Regions from separate parts of the Shewanella decolorationis genome, predicted to be linked through region 2. Evidence: riboswitches for the same ligand, from Rfam matches in the RefSeq annotation. Region 2 holds a riboswitch; the other holds the start of a gene.
What was found. A riboswitch is a leader RNA that binds a small molecule or an ion and turns the genes downstream of it on or off. The one in region 2 is predicted to bind thiamine pyrophosphate.
Positions count from the first base shown of each region.

Region 1: linked by a shared signal. The riboswitch ahead of thiC (phosphomethylpyrimidine synthase ThiC) and the one ahead of EYR25_RS00435 (TonB-dependent receptor) in region 2 are both predicted to bind thiamine pyrophosphate.

Region 1 is NZ_CP037898.1:4,348,788-4,357,375, forward strand. It holds gene EYR25_RS19455 (glycoside hydrolase family 97 protein) at 1-803, opposite strand, end outside; gene EYR25_RS19460 (tRNA (adenine(22)-N(1))-methyltransferase) at 1,022-1,849, shown strand; gene EYR25_RS19465 (NUDIX hydrolase) at 1,964-2,494, shown strand; gene trhA (PAQR family membrane homeostasis protein TrhA) at 2,602-3,285, opposite strand; gene EYR25_RS19475 (hypothetical protein) at 3,562-4,749, shown strand; TPP riboswitch at 4,925-5,023, shown strand; gene thiC (phosphomethylpyrimidine synthase ThiC) at 5,182-7,335, shown strand; gene thiE (thiamine phosphate synthase) at 7,338-8,588, shown strand, end outside.
Region 2 is NZ_CP037898.1:88,588-97,175, reverse strand. It holds gene EYR25_RS00465 (NAD(P)H nitroreductase) at 1-284, opposite strand, end outside; gene EYR25_RS00460 (HvfX family Cu-binding RiPP maturation protein) at 413-1,006, opposite strand; gene EYR25_RS00455 (DUF6279 family lipoprotein) at 1,057-1,929, opposite strand; gene EYR25_RS00450 (phosphotransferase) at 2,040-3,299, opposite strand; gene pnuC (nicotinamide riboside transporter PnuC) at 3,390-4,055, opposite strand; gene EYR25_RS00440 (YkoF family thiamine/hydroxymethylpyrimidine-binding protein) at 4,124-4,384, opposite strand; gene EYR25_RS00435 (TonB-dependent receptor) at 4,480-6,681, opposite strand; TPP riboswitch at 6,735-6,845, opposite strand; gene EYR25_RS00430 (Crp/Fnr family transcriptional regulator) at 7,060-7,740, shown strand; gene tsgA (MFS transporter TsgA) at 7,796-8,588, opposite strand, start outside.

The DNA of each region.
Region 1 (8,588 bases), 460 kb from region 2:
GTTTTAACACGAGTACCATCTGACCAAGGGGTGAGATCGGCCTTGAGCTTGCCATCGCGCTGTTGATCGAGGGTCATCGAGGCAAAATCAACTAACGCCGCCTCGTGAATGCTCAAATGGGTGCCATCGACCAGTTTAAAGGTAAAAGGGGTGTGGGCTCGGTCGACCTGATTGAGTGGGCTGGTGCGATACAGATATTCGTAGCGGTTCCATCCCCGAGAAGGGATCCACCAGGCGGTGGCCTTATCACTCTGACCAATATTAAATTCGGTGAGTTCATCGGTGATGGCAAGCGGTGTATTCGCTGGCAGGGCGTTTTGGGCGGCTAAGTGATAACGAAAGCCAATGCCATCGTCAAAGGCTTTAAACTCGAGGTTTAAGTCGATTTTACCGTCGGTTAATACCACGCTCAGTTGATTGTGTTGATCCCTTATCCACTCTTGCTCACCCCAAGGTTGCTGCCATTTGCCATCGGCGCTGGCGGTGTGGCTCGATTTGATTCGTAGACCTTGGCCTAATTCGCCCAGTGAGGCAAAGACTAACCCTAAGCGGCTCGGTTCGATAATCGATTTGCCATGAAAATGGATTTGGTATTCTGGGCGGCCCGTATCATCACTCAGACTCAAGACGATTTGCTTGTCGGGTGAGCTTAGTTTGAGGGTCTGCGCTGTGGCACTGTTGCAGAGCAGGCTGCCAATGCTGAGTGCTAGCAAGCTGGGCGTAAATAGGCTGGCGGCCCAATGGCGGTGATGTCGTTTTGGCGAGTTGATGTGGCGTGCGTGGGTAAGAGGATTGCTGAACATTCCCTGATCCTTGTTTTTATAGTGAATATGGGTCAATGCATACTAGTGGCGATGACTTTTTGCTCGCAATGCTTTGCATACGTATTCACCATAGTGAGCGGTTAGGCGGCAGGCCGAACGCAAAGTGTAAAGAGATGGGTTTTAACCGCTGACTCGGGTAGAATGCGCGGCTTTATGGCGCTCAAGCATGTATGGGCGCGATTTTTGAGGCGTCAGCGGTGAAAATCAGTCAGCGATTACAGCAGATCAATCGAATGGTGGGCCCTAGTTACGATCATATTTGGGACTGCTGCTGCGATCATGGTTTACTCGGCATGCTGTTACTGCAAAGAAATGCTGCACCTAAGGTGCATTTTGTCGATTGTGTCGCGCCCTTGATGCAGCAACTCAGCCTTGAGTTAGCAAGGTTTTTCCCTCTGCAGCCTATCTCAAACCCTCAAAACGCAATTGAGCAAACCGCCAATCCCCAGAGTGAATGGCAAGTGCATTGTATGGATGTAGCGGCCTTGCCACTGGCGCAATACGGAAAGCAAGCCAAACACTTAGTAATTATTGCGGGTGTGGGCGGTGAGTTATTGGTTGAATTGGTTCGCAGTATTGTGGCGAATCAGCAAAGACAAAGTGATGCCCGGAGTGGAACTGATTCGGGCAACCATGACCTTAGTCAAGACACTTGCCAGCTCGAATTTATTTTGTGTCCCGTGCATCATAATTACCATGTGCGCAGCGCGTTGGCGGAATTGGGCTTAAAACTTAAAGATGAATATTTACTCGAAGAAAACCAACGTTTCTACGAGATCCTGCATTTAACTCAGGCCAATGCCTGCTCAAAAACGAATACCAGTTCAAAAACAACTGAAGCAGTGCCCTTAAGTGCGGCGGGCTCAATCATGTGGCAAGGGTTAGATGCGGATAAAACCAACCAAGCCAAGCGGTATCTTGACCAAACCATAGGCCACTATCAGCGTATTCCTGAGCATCGCATGCCCAACAAGTCGCAAATTGTGGCGGCCTATCAGTACATTTTGCAGCAACTGAATTGTTAACCTCATAGGTCAACATGCGGCCATTGAGCGCTTAGCCGTGGCGTTGAAACGGTTTTACTCTGTAAATCCATCGAGTTGATTTATGCTATTAGGCCGTTAATCTTGAGTTTTATTATGCGTTTATTGAAGTCCACCCAAGCTGCCAATCTCAATCTTAAACAGGCGAAGATTTTTTATCGCCAAGCCGCCCGTGCCATTGTGCTGTCAGGGGAAGATATTTTGCTGCTCTACACCCAAAAATATCGGGATTACGGTTTGCCTGGCGGTGGGGTGGATAAGGGCGAGAGCCTTGAAGTCGGACTTATCCGCGAGTTGCAGGAAGAAACCGGCGCCATTGCCGCCAAAGTGTTAGCGCCCTTTGGTCGTTATGAGGAATATCGTTCTTGGTTTCGTGAGGGCGCAAATGTTGTACACATGGACTCTTACTGTTACCTGTGCGAAATCGATATGAACCTTGGCGAGCGCGGCCTAGGTGAGCCAAGACTCGAAGCCCACGAGATAAAAAATGGGATGCGCCCTGAGTGGATCAATATCCATCAAGCGATTGCCCATAATGAAGAGATCCAACGAACGTTCGCCAATAAAGGGCAATCCATCGACAGGGAAACCTTTCTGCTCAAACGAATCGTTGAAGAGTTGCTGTAGATAAAGTCAGCTTGATGGGGTTAATGCACTGTGGTTTAAAGCGCCGCCATAAAAAAAGCCATCCTGAGGATGGCTTATGAGGATTTCTGTGAAGGCTGCCTTAACCGTTAGATCACGGTTAAATAAATACAAAAGAAATGGCTCATTGCGCCCGCCAATACAAATAAATGCCAAATCGCGTGATTGTATGGGATGCGTTTACCGACATAGAAGATCACCCCTAAGGTGTAAAACAACCCGCCCAATAGTAGAAGCTTAAATCCTAGCGGTGACATCGCCGCCGTTAAATCGCCCATCACAGTCACACACAGCCAACCCATTACTAAATAGAGCACTAGGCTCATTTTTTTAAAGCGATGAATAAACAAAGTCTTAAATAAAATCCCACCAATAGCCAAGGACCAAATCGCCGTCAGGATAATGGTGGATAGTTGTCCTTGCAGGCTGATTAACATCAGCGGGGTATAGGTGCCTGCAATTAAGCAGTAGATAGCACAATGATCGGCAATCTTAAGTTTATGTTTCCAGCCTACATGCGTTACGCTGTGATACAGGGTAGAACTTAAAAACAACAGGATAAGGCTTGCACCATAAATAATAACACCTGTGAGCTGAATATTTGTGAGGTGGTCTGCGCCCTTGAGGATCATAAACACTAAGCCGACCACACCCGCGATCACCCCTAGGCCATGGCTGATGCTATTGGCAATCTCTTCACTAAGGCTATAGCCACTGATATTCAATGGTTTTTCATGACTCATTTGCGGCTCTATCAAACTCTGGCTTGGCATGCTGTTGATCCACTCGATGGCGATAATGACTGAGTCTATCAGTTGATAAATTGGAAAGCCATAATTAGCTTACACGTGTAAGCTAATTTATTTTGAGATTTACATCATCAACTGAGACTGAGGCGAGCTCTTATCTAGTTGTACAACATTATGGTGACTGTTTACGACTGATTAATGTCAACGCCTTGGAACTTTGTGCGTTGCACTTTCTCTAATCTCCCGTAGATGTCATGGATTTGTTAAGTACTTTGTCCATTAAGTACTAAGGGATGGATTTTGCCTGTTCGTTCGAATATTACCCTAGAAGATGATCTTAGTTTTGATGCGTACGGCCGCGTGACAAACGAAGAGACCGTACCATTTTCCGCTATGCCTTTTTGTGCAACGTCTTTCAGTGCTACAGATTTGAATGCTAAGCCTTTTAGCGCTCATGCTGAGCCTTTGAGGAGCGATATAAGCCTTAATTTGCATGAGGCTAACCAAAAAGACATCGATAGCACATTTCAAACATCTTCAAAACTAAGCGGGGGAGAGTGGTCGCAGTATTTCAATCTTAAGCCATTGCTTTGGGTTATCTTGGGTCATGGCTTACTGCTGTTGTTATTGATTTTCCTATGGCGAACCCAGTCGGAACACTTAGGGCTGTCGTTTACCGAATCATCTGCGAATGCACGAACTGCAACCAAGGCGTTAAAGGCATATTTTATTTATGCGCCGCCAACGCAAACCGATCCAGCGGATCCTCCTAAAAATTCCTCTGTGGAAGAACCTACAGTTTCTAGTGAGCCGATCACTTCGCCGCCTAACACTACGCAGCTGACAGTGAATGTTGAACCGGCAGCGAAAGTGATACCAAAACCCGCGGAAAAGCTTGCGCCAAAAACTACAGAGCAGATTGCAAAACCTCCTGAAGTCAGCGCCCAAGCGTCAAATAGAGCAGTTTCAAAGACTCCAACACAGGGCCAAACCCAGCAGAGTGCAAAAGAAGCTATTAAGCCTCAAAAGGCAGAAGTCCAATCAAGCTCGGCTCAAGTGGCAAGTACTCAGCAGTCAGATACTGGTGAGCAAAGCAGCGGTGCGGCTGGTAGCGTGGGGTTATTTACCCAGCGTTATTTTGAACGTCAGCGTGAGCAAGCCTTAGATGATTTAGTGTTAGAGCAGGCAAATCATTACGGCAAACGGTCGACTATGTCTGAAATGAGCCCCGAGATGGAGGTGTTGATTGTTCCCAATGCCGACGATTTTAGCGGCCCCACCAGTTTAGATTTAGAACTGGATCCTAATCGAATTGTCCGTAAAGGGGATACCTGCTATCGGGTCGTTAAAGTCGGCACCCAAATTAATCCCTATGCTGAGAATTTAGGGTTCCCCTTCAATTGCAGTGGCAAGAAAATGAATCAAGAAATTGACGATGCCATTAAGGCGCAGCTGGATAAAATGATGGTAAAGCGGCCAAAAGGTTAAAAAGTAGTTGTGATAAATTTTCACTAAAAATTGTTTTAACTATGATCTCTAAAACCAATTTAGGTTAAAGTCGTTTAAATACATTGCGTTATGCGTTCTTTAATTTTGATTGATAATTTGGTTTTTATCCTAAAATTAGGCTTGTTTGTTCGCTGCGCTTCTGCCTATACTTTTGCCCATCTTGTCGGAGTGCCTCTTGGCTGAGACCGTTTATTCGGGATCCGTTGAACCTGATCAGGTTAAAACCTGCGAAGGAAACAAGCATAATAACATCCATTAAATCGTGACAGCGGCCACCTTTTGCCCTGCATTAACCCATCGATTTAGTCGTTATTGAGTCCGCAAATCCGCTTAGGGTTTGCAGCGCTCAGCTTAAACACTCAAGTCTCCAGACAAGCAACCCCATTTTTATTTGTTAAAGTGAGATTGCTTATGTCCAGTTTAGAATTGTCCTCAGAATCTATTGCCGTGAACACCCAAGGGCAAACGAGCCGCCGTGCAGCGCGCGCCCAGGCCCAAGCCTTTATCGATACCCTTAAACCATTACAACATCCTAATTCGCAAAAGCTCTATTTGCAGGGGAGCCGTGAGGATCTCCGTGTAGGGATGCGGCAAATTCTGCAAACCGATACGCGGATTGGCGGCACTGCGACTGCGCCCATAGTTGAGAAAAATCCTCCCATTCCGGTGTACGACTGCGCAGGGCCTTATTCCGATCCGGCTGCGCAAATTAACGTGCGCCAAGGACTAGCCAAACTCAGATTACCTTGGATTATCGAGCGCCAAGATACCGAAGTGCTCGATTGTGCGACCTCAGATTTCACCCAGCAACGCCTGAAGGATGATGGGCTCGATCATCTGCGCTTCGAGGCCGGCTCAAGTGCGATTGTTCGTCCTCGCCGTGCCTTACCGGGTAAGCGCGTGAGCCAATTACACTATGCCCGCCAAGGGATCATTACCCCCGAAATGGAGTATGTGGCGATTCGGGAAAATATGGCGCTCGCCGAGGTGCAGGATGAAATCTTAAACCGCCGCGGCCAAGGTGAATCCTTTGGCGCCGTAATCGGTAAATCGATTACCCCAGAATTTGTCCGCGACGAAATTGCCCGTGGGCGCGCCATTATTCCGTTAAATATCAATCACCCTGAAGCCGAGCCTATGATTATTGGCCGTAATTTTTTGGTGAAAGTGAATGCCAATATCGGCAACTCGGCGGTTACGTCCTCCATCGAGGAGGAAGTCGAAAAGTTAGTCTGGTCAACCCGTTGGGGCGCGGACACTGTGATGGACTTGTCCACTGGGCGGTATATCCATGAAACCCGCGAATGGATTATCCGTAACTCGCCAGTGCCGATTGGCACAGTGCCGATTTATCAAGCATTGGAAAAAGTAAACGGCGTGGCTGAGCACCTGACCTGGGAAGTGTTTCGCGATACCTTGATTGAGCAAGCGGAGCAGGGCGTCGATTACTTTACCATCCATGCGGGCGTGTTATTGCGCTATGTGCCCATGACCGCCAAACGGGTGACTGGGATTGTGTCCCGCGGCGGCTCGATTATGGCCAAATGGTGCTTGAGCCATCATCAAGAAAACTTCCTCTATACCCATTTCCGCGAGATTTGCGAGCTGTGCGTTGCCTACGATGTGTCGCTGTCATTAGGCGATGGTATGCGTCCAGGCTCGATTGCCGATGCCAATGATGAGGCGCAGTTTGCCGAGCTTGAGACCTTAGGCGAGCTGGTCAAAATCGCCTGGGAATACGATGTGCAGACCATTATCGAAGGGCCTGGACATATCCCGATGCAACTTATCAAAGAGAATATGGATAAGCAGCTTATCCACTGCGTCGAGGCGCCGTTTTATACCCTAGGGCCGCAAATTACCGATATTGCGCCGGGTTACGATCATTTCACCTCCGGAATTGGGGCTGCGATGATCGCATGGTATGGCTGCGCCATGCTTTGCTATGTGACGCCGAAGGAGCACTTAGGTTTACCCAATAAGCAGGATGTCAAACAAGGGCTGATTGCCTACAAGATTGCTGCCCATGCGGCCGATATTGCTAAAGGCCACCCGGGCGCGCAGATCCGCGACAATGCGTTGTCTAAGGCGCGCTTTGAATTCCGTTGGGAAGACCAATATAACTTAGGGCTTGACCCTGATACCGCGCGTGCCTATCACGATGAATCCTTGCCACAGGAGTCGGCCAAGGTTGCGCACTTTTGCTCTATGTGTGGCCCTAAGTTCTGTTCGATGAAGATCACCCAAGATGTACGTGACTATGCGGCAAGTTTAGCGGCGGGTGCGTTAGCAGGGGCTTCGTCAAGCCAAAATGTTGAGAGCGCTGAAGCGCTTGCATCGATAAACTCTGCTCCACAAGGGCAAGCTAGCAAAGAAGCAATCCAGCAGATCAAAGTCAAAACCCAAGATGAATTAGCGGCGGCCATGGCGCAAAAATCGGCCGAGTTTGCGGCTTCGGGCGCCAAGCTGTATCTACCGCTAGGCGATGCAAATACTGCCAATGAATCGGCCAAGCATCAGGATGGGACAGAACTCCAATCCATAGTACAGGTTGCGGAGGTTTGATAATGACCCCTGCTAAACATATTAGCCAAGTGGCGCCTAAACCTATCGTCTGGACCATTGCGGGTTCCGACAGCGGTGGCGGCGCGGGGATCCAAGCCGACTTAGCCACCATCAAAGATTTGGGCGGCCATGGATGCAGCGTGATCACCACGTTAACGGCTCAAAGTTCGGTGGCGGTGGATTTAGTTGAGCCTGTGAGTGAGGTAATGCTACTCACACAGCTCTCGACCCTGTTAGCCGATCTACCGCCTCATGCGATTAAAATTGGCTTACTCGCGAATCAGCAGCAACTGCATTTAGTTGCCGATTGGTTGGCTGGTTTTAAAACCCAATTTCCACTCGTCCCCGTTATTCTCGACCCTGTGATGGTTGCAAGCTGTGGGGATGAACTTGGGGATAAGAGCACGGCGAGCAAACCTCTGGATTTTACTCCCTTTAAGGGCTTGATTAGCCTGATAACGCCGAATGTGCAGGAGCTGGCAAGGCTTACTGTCGCCAAAGACAAACAAGCGTCAGCAATACACACAAAAGCTGAATTCGCCGCTGCGACAATTCAACTCTCTGAACAATTAGACTGCAGCGTATTAGCCAAGGGCGGCGATATTGATTTTGTAGCTCAGGCAAGTGCTGGCATTAATACAAGGGATAGCTTAAGCGAGCAACAAAGCGATATCACAAGTCATCGCAGTGCCAAAGATAATCAGCGTATGGCGGAAGATCTGCTGATTTGTCATCAGGTTACGGGCTGCTCACCTCTTGACGCTAATGGCGGCTTTTGGCTCAGCAGTGCGCGGATAAACACGCGCCATAACCACGGCAGTGGTTGTACTCTGTCTTCAGCCATCGCCTCGGTATTAGCCTTCGGCTTTGTATTGCAGGATGCCGTTGTGGTAGCAAAAGCCTATGTTAATCAAGGTTTAACTCAAGCACAGGGTATTGGCAAAGGTCCTGGGCCACTCGCGCGTACCGCTTGGCCGCATAGCTTAACGGCGTTTCCTCACGTCACGGCTTATTCTCAAAATAGCTTGAGTGAATCCAGTGATTTGCAATGCGGCGCGTTTAAGCGCCTTAATCCTGACTTAGGAATCTATCCCGTTGTCGATAACCTACAGTTACTAGAGCAGTTATTAGCGGCGGGCGTGAAGACGGTACAGCTCAGGATAAAGTCTAATGCGCTAAAGTCTAATGTGCTGGCGTCGGACGAACTTGAGGCACAAATCCAAACCGCGATTGCCTTAGGCAAGCATTATGAT
Region 2 (8,588 bases):
TTCGCCACAACAGTAATCACCATAGGCGCGCGCATCGGCATCCCTTTGGCTTTATTGATGAAATCTTCATCGGCGCCGCTGGCTTTGGCCGCGTTGACATAGATATCCGCTAAGGTGTCTAACCCTTGGCCTGTGGCAATAATAAATTCCCACGGTGCTAAGGCGCCATGATCTGGCACTCGAATCGCCGCATCTAAAATGATTTTAAGCTCGCCCTCGTTTGGCGCTGGCGCGGTTAATCTTGGGGTGGATTGGCGGGTGAGTAAAAGTTCGATAGCGTCCAAGTGATTATCCCTGTTCTTAAAAATGGGTGCGTATAAATTGGCACAAGCATAGCAAATTGCGGCTAAAGAGGTACAAAAAATCCCACGCAAAAGTGGGATTGAAAATGTTGCAAGCAAAGTCACTTGGCTTACTTTATGCCATATCGCTTAGCGATAAAGTAATCGAGACTGGTATAACGCCCACCTCCTAGGCTGAAGAGTGCCAGCAACATAATAAAATAGGTCGCCGCAAACTCAATGCCATTATTCAGCACCACCAAGTTACCCGAGCTGGTCAACCAATCGTAATTGCCGTATTCCTGCAATAGGGATTTGGCTTTATCCAGCTTGTCACCCGCCTCGAGTACCCGCTCATTGGCGAGCCATGAACGGCCATCGGCAATCGCCAGCCAACCATTGGGCCAATGCACAGTAAACGCCGCCACCAGCATGGTTATCATCAAAGGGATAGATATCAGCCGCGTTGCTAAGCCAACGAGTAATAAACACGCACCCAAAAACTCAGTGCCTGCCGCCAGCGCCGCCATTAACGTCGGCATAGGTAAACCCAGTCCCCAGTCGGGATTAGCAAACCAAGCTACAGTGTCTTCAAAATGCGCGAGCTTGTTATAGCCAGCCTGCATTAGCACAGGCGCGAGATAAAGCCGAAGGGCTAAGGGGGCAAGCCCCTCACTATAACGGCTCGCATTGAGGAATTTTTGATAAAGGTTAACAAGCAACATGGGCAATCTCTGAATTAGATGGAGTTGCCCAATAGACCTTGGCGGCGGGATTAATCTTTCGCGGCTTTTGCCACTTTTTCAATTCCCTCTTGATTTAATTCACGCAGATCTTGAATAAGTTTGTTCAGCTTATTATAAAAATGCTTGGACTGCTTCGCTGACAGACAGGCATTGATAGTGAGTAACAAGCCGCCGAATGCTTCGGTATTTTGCCTTAAAATGGTGCGATATTTTTCCGACTTAAGCTCATCAGGGCGCGTCATCAGCAGGGTCAATCGCTCGGTCAGCAACGGAATATCGCTGCGCTGTCCAAGGGCTACTTCAAATTGACGTAACCATTCGTGGCGGTAATCGAGCCACATATCTAAGGTCGACAGTCGCTGTTGATTATATTGATGAATAAGCGTTTTTTGCTCATCCGTTACGCTACCCAGCCAGTCATCAAATTGCTCGATAAGATTTTCATCGGCCTCCTGCTGTAACTGCTCGGGGGTTTTACCGGCAAACTCCTTAATCAATTCCTGCTCGTCTTTTCGCGACTGGGTAAGAATTTGCTTCACCTGTTCATCGGTTAACGATGAGATAATCGGCAACATTTCCGGCAGTGCAAACTCAAATAACCGAAACCAATGCCGTTTGGCGAGCGTGACATGCTCGGCCCACAATGCGGGAGTTAAGGTATTGGTTTGGATCTGCTGCTCAACTTCGGTTAACTGCGCCACATAATGGCCGAGTTCTTCGGATTGGTGCCAAAGCACAAACTTGTCGATAAGCCCATCGACGACCTTCTGTTGTTTTTTATCAAGGCTGACATAGTCATCCAACTCCCAACCTATGGCCCAGTCGAGAAAATGATAACTAAATTTGGTCGAGCAGGCCGTTAAGCCAAATAGCAACACCACTAACAACACAGCTTTTTTCATCAATTTGCATCCGTTCAGCCTTGGTCATCCTATGACACTGAGGTTAATAGAAAGTTTATTTTTTTAACACAACAACCATAACCAAACAGAGGCAGTGAGAAACAAAAGGCTTAAGACGTGTGGCTGATAAGTGGCCAGAAATGATCGAACCAGTCGAAGTATTCCTGCTGCCGCTCACCACGGGTGTGCGCCGCCATCAATAATGCCCAATACACAGCAAACACCCAATACATCTCGATGGCTGCAGGTATCGCCTTGATGGCATCCGAGGTTAAGCCGGGGTGTTCAGCCAGATACTGCCGCACTAATAGATACCGCTGCGCAGGCGTTAATTGGTGAGTTGCGAGCACAACGGCCAGTTCACACAGAGGATGAGAGGCGGTCGCATACTCAAAGTCAATGCAATACAACTGGTTATCTTTTAGCAGCAGATTATGGGGATTTAAGTCGCGATGGCAAAACTGCGGCGCGACTAAACAATCGGCTAAGGTCGCCGTCCAATCAAGGATCTGTGTTTGTATGCTGAGTAATTGCGCCAATCGGCTCTGCCATGCCTCGCCCATATCCGCTGCGGAAAAGGCTAACAACAGCCCGTGATATTCCTGCCATTGCTCAGTGATACTGATGTGGTACGGCCCAGTCGCTTGCACGCGTAGCTGTTGCAGCAATTGCAGTAACAGGCTGTGGGCGCGATTCGGCGTTAAGCAGTCTAACAAAGCGAGTCGTTCCGACTGATACCAAGCCTGCGGGTCTGCTGCGAGCTTGATATCGGCATGAGATTGCAACCAAGCCTCAATGTGCGTTTCACCCAAGCAAAAGGTCGCCGCACTGCATTGAGACTCTAGATCTTTCCAGCTTAATTCGTTCCAGTTTAAGTTTTGCAAGCTTAAATTTTGCTGGCTCAGTTCTTGATAACCTGATGCCATAGTTGGCTCGCGTTGCACCTTGAGCTGCTCAAGTGTATCAATACCTCTTGCGGCAATACGCTTTTCGGTAACCAACGCCTCCCTCCCCCCAATATCCTCCATCAGCGGCGCGAATGGAGATGCTATAGGAAGGCTTGGCAGAGATTGCGCGAAGATAAACTGGCTTAGGTAATAACGCTGATCGCCACTCACCCACAGCAACTCGGGGGCAAGCTTTGCCTTGGCAAGATGGCGCCAATAGAACAACTCTTGTTCCCGCGAACAAAAGCTATCGGCGGCATTGGCGTTTTCTCGCAAGACATAATGCGCTGTCGGCGTTTCGATATGGTAGTTGTGGTTACTTAATCCATCCGCTAAGGGCTGAATTTGCGTGATATCAGTAAGCCCTGCCTGTGCTAATACCGCAAGCAACGCATCCTTGTCCTGCCCAATGTGCGGCGGCATTAGTGGCTTACCACAACAATCATGTTGAATAGCTTATGAAACATTCGCAGCCCTTGTGTGTTAGCCATCATCTGTTGATATCTGCCACCGTTAGCCGAGTAGCTTTGCAGCGCTCGACTCTAGATGGGGATTGCGGCTATCGGCAAGGGCGGCGCGCCACAGGAAATAGCCTACAACCGCCAGGCCAACATAGAGCACAAATAATAATGAAGTCAGCATCAGTCCCTTACTGAGATAAAGGTAAATCGACACCAGATCGATAACCACCCAATACAGCCAATTCTCCAACACTTTTTTAGCGACTAAATAGGTCGTCATCACCGCAAAACAAGTAGTGGCCGCATCGAGATAGGGAAAGGAAGCCTGGGTAAAAGTTGCCATCCCATGGCCAACGCCTAAGGAAACAATCCCCGTCGCAACAATCAACTTTAAATGGGTTTTCAGCGGCCAAGTAGTCACTTTCACCCCTTGATGTTTATCGCCACCTTGGGTCCAGAGCCAGTAACCATAGAGTGCCATGGCCATGTAATAGATATTCAGCACCGACTCCATCAGCAGTGCCACTTTCCAAAACAAGACAGTGTAAATGGCCGTGCTGGTAAATGCCGCCGCCCAGCACCAAACGCTCGCCTTCATGGCCAGTAGCAAATAGGCCATGGCCAATACCACGGCTAAGGCTTCCCATGCGGTCATCACATGGACTTCCCCTAGGGCAGCATTAACACTATTGACCAGCGTTAACCATAATTCTGTCATTGCCTTACTCTCACTCTATATCGCTTGCTTGAACCACTTCGCTTTAGCGTTCAAGTTAACTTAGGGCGTTACTCGCTGTGGGCTAAATTCAGCTCACCACCAATAAACTTACATACAAACACAGCTTTGCCCCATTTTTCATGGGCGGCTTGCATCTCGGTCGCCAGCATTGCCATCACATCTTGATAGTCGCCACACACTTGCGTCGCCATAGCATTGGTAACACGTTGAATCGTTGGATAATTATCCAAGCGATGGATAAACCATTTGATCGGGTCGAGATAATTTTCATTAAAGGGATACATGCTAATTTCGGCGGTGAGTTTCATCTTCACTCCTTGGGTCAAATGCTAATAATGCAATCGTCAGGCGGTGACGTAATGAGCGAACACAGCCTGACATCTGATGTCTCATTCTTCTGGGATTACATAAACTTAACGTTTAGTGTGACCCCAATTTGGCGTGGGTCGCCGTAGCGGATATATTGCTTTTCCGCCCAGCCGTTATCCGGCTCATTACCAAAATAGAAACCACGCACACCATATTCTTCATCGAACAGGTTGCGACCCCATAAATACGCCGACCAAGCACTCGCCTCGTAGCCTACACGCGCATTCACAATGGTGTATGGCTCAGAGCGCGAGTCGTTGCTGTCTGAGTAGTAAAACTCACTCTTACCACTCATATTGACGTTGGCAAACCAACCCGAGTTTGCACGATAGGTACCGCCTAGGCTGTAGGTTAAGTGTGGTGAATGGGCCAAATCGCGGCCCGTTAAATCCACAGCGCTACCGTATTTATCTTGATACTGGTAATCGCCGTACGCCGTCTCTAACCAACCTAGGCTTGAGTAAAACTGGAGATTATCGGTGGCATACCAAGTGGCGTCCAACTCGGCACCGTAGTTGTGTGAGCTACCCGCATTTTCAGTGTAGAGGATAAAGCGTTGTGGCTTGTTCGGATCTTGCTGGGATGCGGCCACTTGCTGGTCCTGTCTGTCCATATAGAACAGCGCTAGATTCGTATCGATAAGCCCTTCAAACCAATGGGATTTAAGGCCGATTTCGTAGTTATATAGGGTTTCGGTATCAAACTCTTTTTTATCATTGAGTTCGACTGGCAAGGTCATGTTAAAACCGCCCGCCTTGTAACCGCGCGCCACACGGGCGTACACATTATGGGACTCATTCAGCACTTTGCTCAGCGCAATATGGCCGCCCCACATGGTTTCGCTCGGGTCAAAATTGTCATTGTTGGTATCTGAGTAGTGGCTATTGCGACGCTCGGCACGCAGTCCCACAGACAAAGCATAATCGGCGCCTAAATCCGTATCCAACTGACCAAATACGGCGTAATTGGTTGCTTCATATTCGGAATCTAATACCTCATCGGGCCAAGTATTATATTCAGAATACAGTTGGTTATCTTCTTTAAGGTTCATCGCATAAACCCCAAGTAACCAGTCGGTTGAACCGGCAAAAATACGGCCTTGATCGGTCGAGCTTAAGCGGAACTCTTGGGATAAGGTTTTACGCTGACCGGTTTTGTCCCAGAAGTAATCGTACTGACAAGGGGCAAGATTGCCCTCATCCTCACATTGCTTGGCGGCCCAATACTCAGGGTTCGCCCAATCGCCATCGTAACTGTAATGATGATCGGTATTGGCAAATGAAGTCAGCGAGGTTAACTCAAACGATTCTGCGCCCGAGTAGGTTGCTTTAAATCCTGCGCCCGTGGTGCGCTGGCTATCGACACCCGGCTGATCCGAAATAGTATGTTTAGGATCGTTGGTTAAGCTCCAGGCATCGTAGCCGTTATCAAAATCGGCATGCAGCAGGGTTAAATCGAGTTGCAGATTATCGGTGGCATACCAGCGTAATTTAGCGCGGCCAGTAAATTCATCACGACCATTGGTATCTTCTTTATTTAAATAGAGATTGTCGCGATAACCGTTTTGCTGATGCTGCTGCAGCGACACGCGGTATAACAATTTGCCCGAATCGGTTAACGGCCCTGAGCTAAAACCGCTGAAGGTTTGCAAATCGTCATTGCCTAAAGAAACCTCGGCGCCATGTTCAAACACATCGGTCGGGTCGTTGCTCTTAAGGTAAATCAAGCCCGCTAACGCATTGGCGCCATAGCGGGTACCCTGCGGGCCGCGTAACACTTCGACCTGTTGCAGATCGTACATGCTCGACACCATGCCGATACCGGATAAATCAATATCATCAATGATATAACCCACAGACGAGTTAGGTGCACCCTGATATTGCTCCTGCTCCCCCACGCCACGGATCTGGAAATACTTAGGACGCGAGCTGCCACCCGACCAGTTAAAGTTGGCGATGGAGTTCATCACATCTTCAAAGTGCTGGGCACTTTCATCTTGAATTTGCTGGGCATCGATAACGGTAATGCTTGATGGCATTTTCTCTAAGCTGGCACTGCGAAAATCCGCCGTCACCACCATGATTTCCATATCATTGCTGGGATCAGGTTTATCGATAGCATCGGTTTGCGCCCATGCGGCCGTGCTTAACGCAGCCGAAATGGCCAGCGCTAAGGGGGCACGAGTTAAGGCTACGGTGAAGATTGAAGAATTTTTGTTAGACTTTTTGTTAGACATAGGACCTCAAATACATGTTTGAGATCCGGCAACGAATAAGCGATTCAGAAGTGTGCTGTTGATTGGCCCATTCCTACGCCGGTATTAGCCGGATCAGGTTCTAAGGGTTCGTCTGATGACATCTCAGTCTGCCACTTTGTTGGCAAACACCCCTTGGCGGCGCTAAGTATACATGACGAAAATCATAAAGTAGACACTCTTGTCACTGCACATCAGTAAATGACGCTTAGCTCACGCCATTCATGCCTTTGTTGAAACCTCTGGCGGCTCACAATCAGTCGATACAAACGCCCTTCTCTCCTTTGGCTGATTTGACCCAATATGCTTTCTAATGCTATAGAAGGCGACGATTTTAAGTATGGTAGAAGGGTCAACTCAATGCAGCTAAAACCGTTAGCCAAGGGACGTTATAGCCAGCGATGGGAACAAGACTATCCTCTTATTGAAGCAGTGATTCTTAGCTGTATCAGCGAAGTCAAAATGCTCAAAAAAGGCGCTCACCTGATGACGCAAGGTGAAGCCATAAACTCGCTGGTGTTAGTCAAGCAAGGCCGCGTATCGTTGGGGCACACCGCCAGAAATGGCCGTTGTTTCCAATTAGGGACTATCGATTGTGATTCACAGCTCTTTGGTGAGATGGAGTTTTTTACCCAATACCAGTGCCAGCTGGACATCATCGCCAACGAGCCCTTGGAAATTTCGCTAATTAGCACTGAAAAGTTGCAACATTCCCTCGGCCAACACCCGCAACTGGCGCTGTTTTTTGCCAGTGCCATAGCGATTGATTACCAAGATACCGTCGATATTTTTACCCGCAGACTGCTTTATCCCATCAGCTATAACGTGGCATTCGATATCTACCATGAGTATTTAAACGATTTACCCGTCGATGGTTTTAGTAAGCGTTATTTAGAGGCGGAGCGTTTTGGTACCACTGACAGGGTCTACCGACGGGCATTACAACATTTGGAAGAGCGCGGTTTAATCGAGCGTAAAAAAGAAGGCATTCGGATAAAAAACCTGAGTGCACTTAAAGCTTTTGTCGAAGCAGGCATTTAACCCACTTCGACAACACCCATACTCGGCAGATAACAACCAAGTATGGGCCTTTAGCTTAACTTGCCGAAAGTGATTGTGCAGACATCGCAGGTTTCATCCGGCTCGATGCAATCAGCAGCATAAAGATTGCGGCGTAAAGCACGGGGATCACATACATCACGGTTTGCAAGCCGATAATACGTTCGAAGAACGAACTGATCGCCGGACTAAACATGGCCCCCGTACTGCCACTGATCAAAATGTAGGAGACATTCTTGCTGCTGGCTTGCTTCACAAACGACACGCCATAGGCAATAAACGCATTGTAAAGTGCCGCACAGACAAAGCCGTAACCGTAGGTTAAATAAGCAATCCAATTCAACTTGTCGGTAGTCACAATCACAAAGGTGATCACCATGGCTAAACCAATAATACCGACTAAGAAATGATGAATTTTTACCCGGGTCACGATCAGGGTTGAAATTAAGGCACCAATCAACGCGGCCGACCAGTATTGGGTAATGATATTGCCCGCCTCTTCAAATGGGATATCAAATTTTTGTTTTACAAATAACGGTGCCCACGTGAGGAAGGTATACAGCGCCAGCATGCCTAAAAATAAGCCGATACCGCCGCTGATAATGCCGAAATTCCACTCTGATTGTTGTTTCTCCTCCGTATTCGATGATTGCTCGCACAGAGAAAAATTGGTGAATAAGCTAATAATCACCGTGCCTAAGGCAACCAAACCCACGGCTAAGTAACTGTAACTCCATGATAAGGCATTGGTTAAGGCGTAGGTTGTGATCAGCGGAAACACCACCCCAGCAACATTAAAGGTCGCATCCTGCACCACTAACATAGTGCTC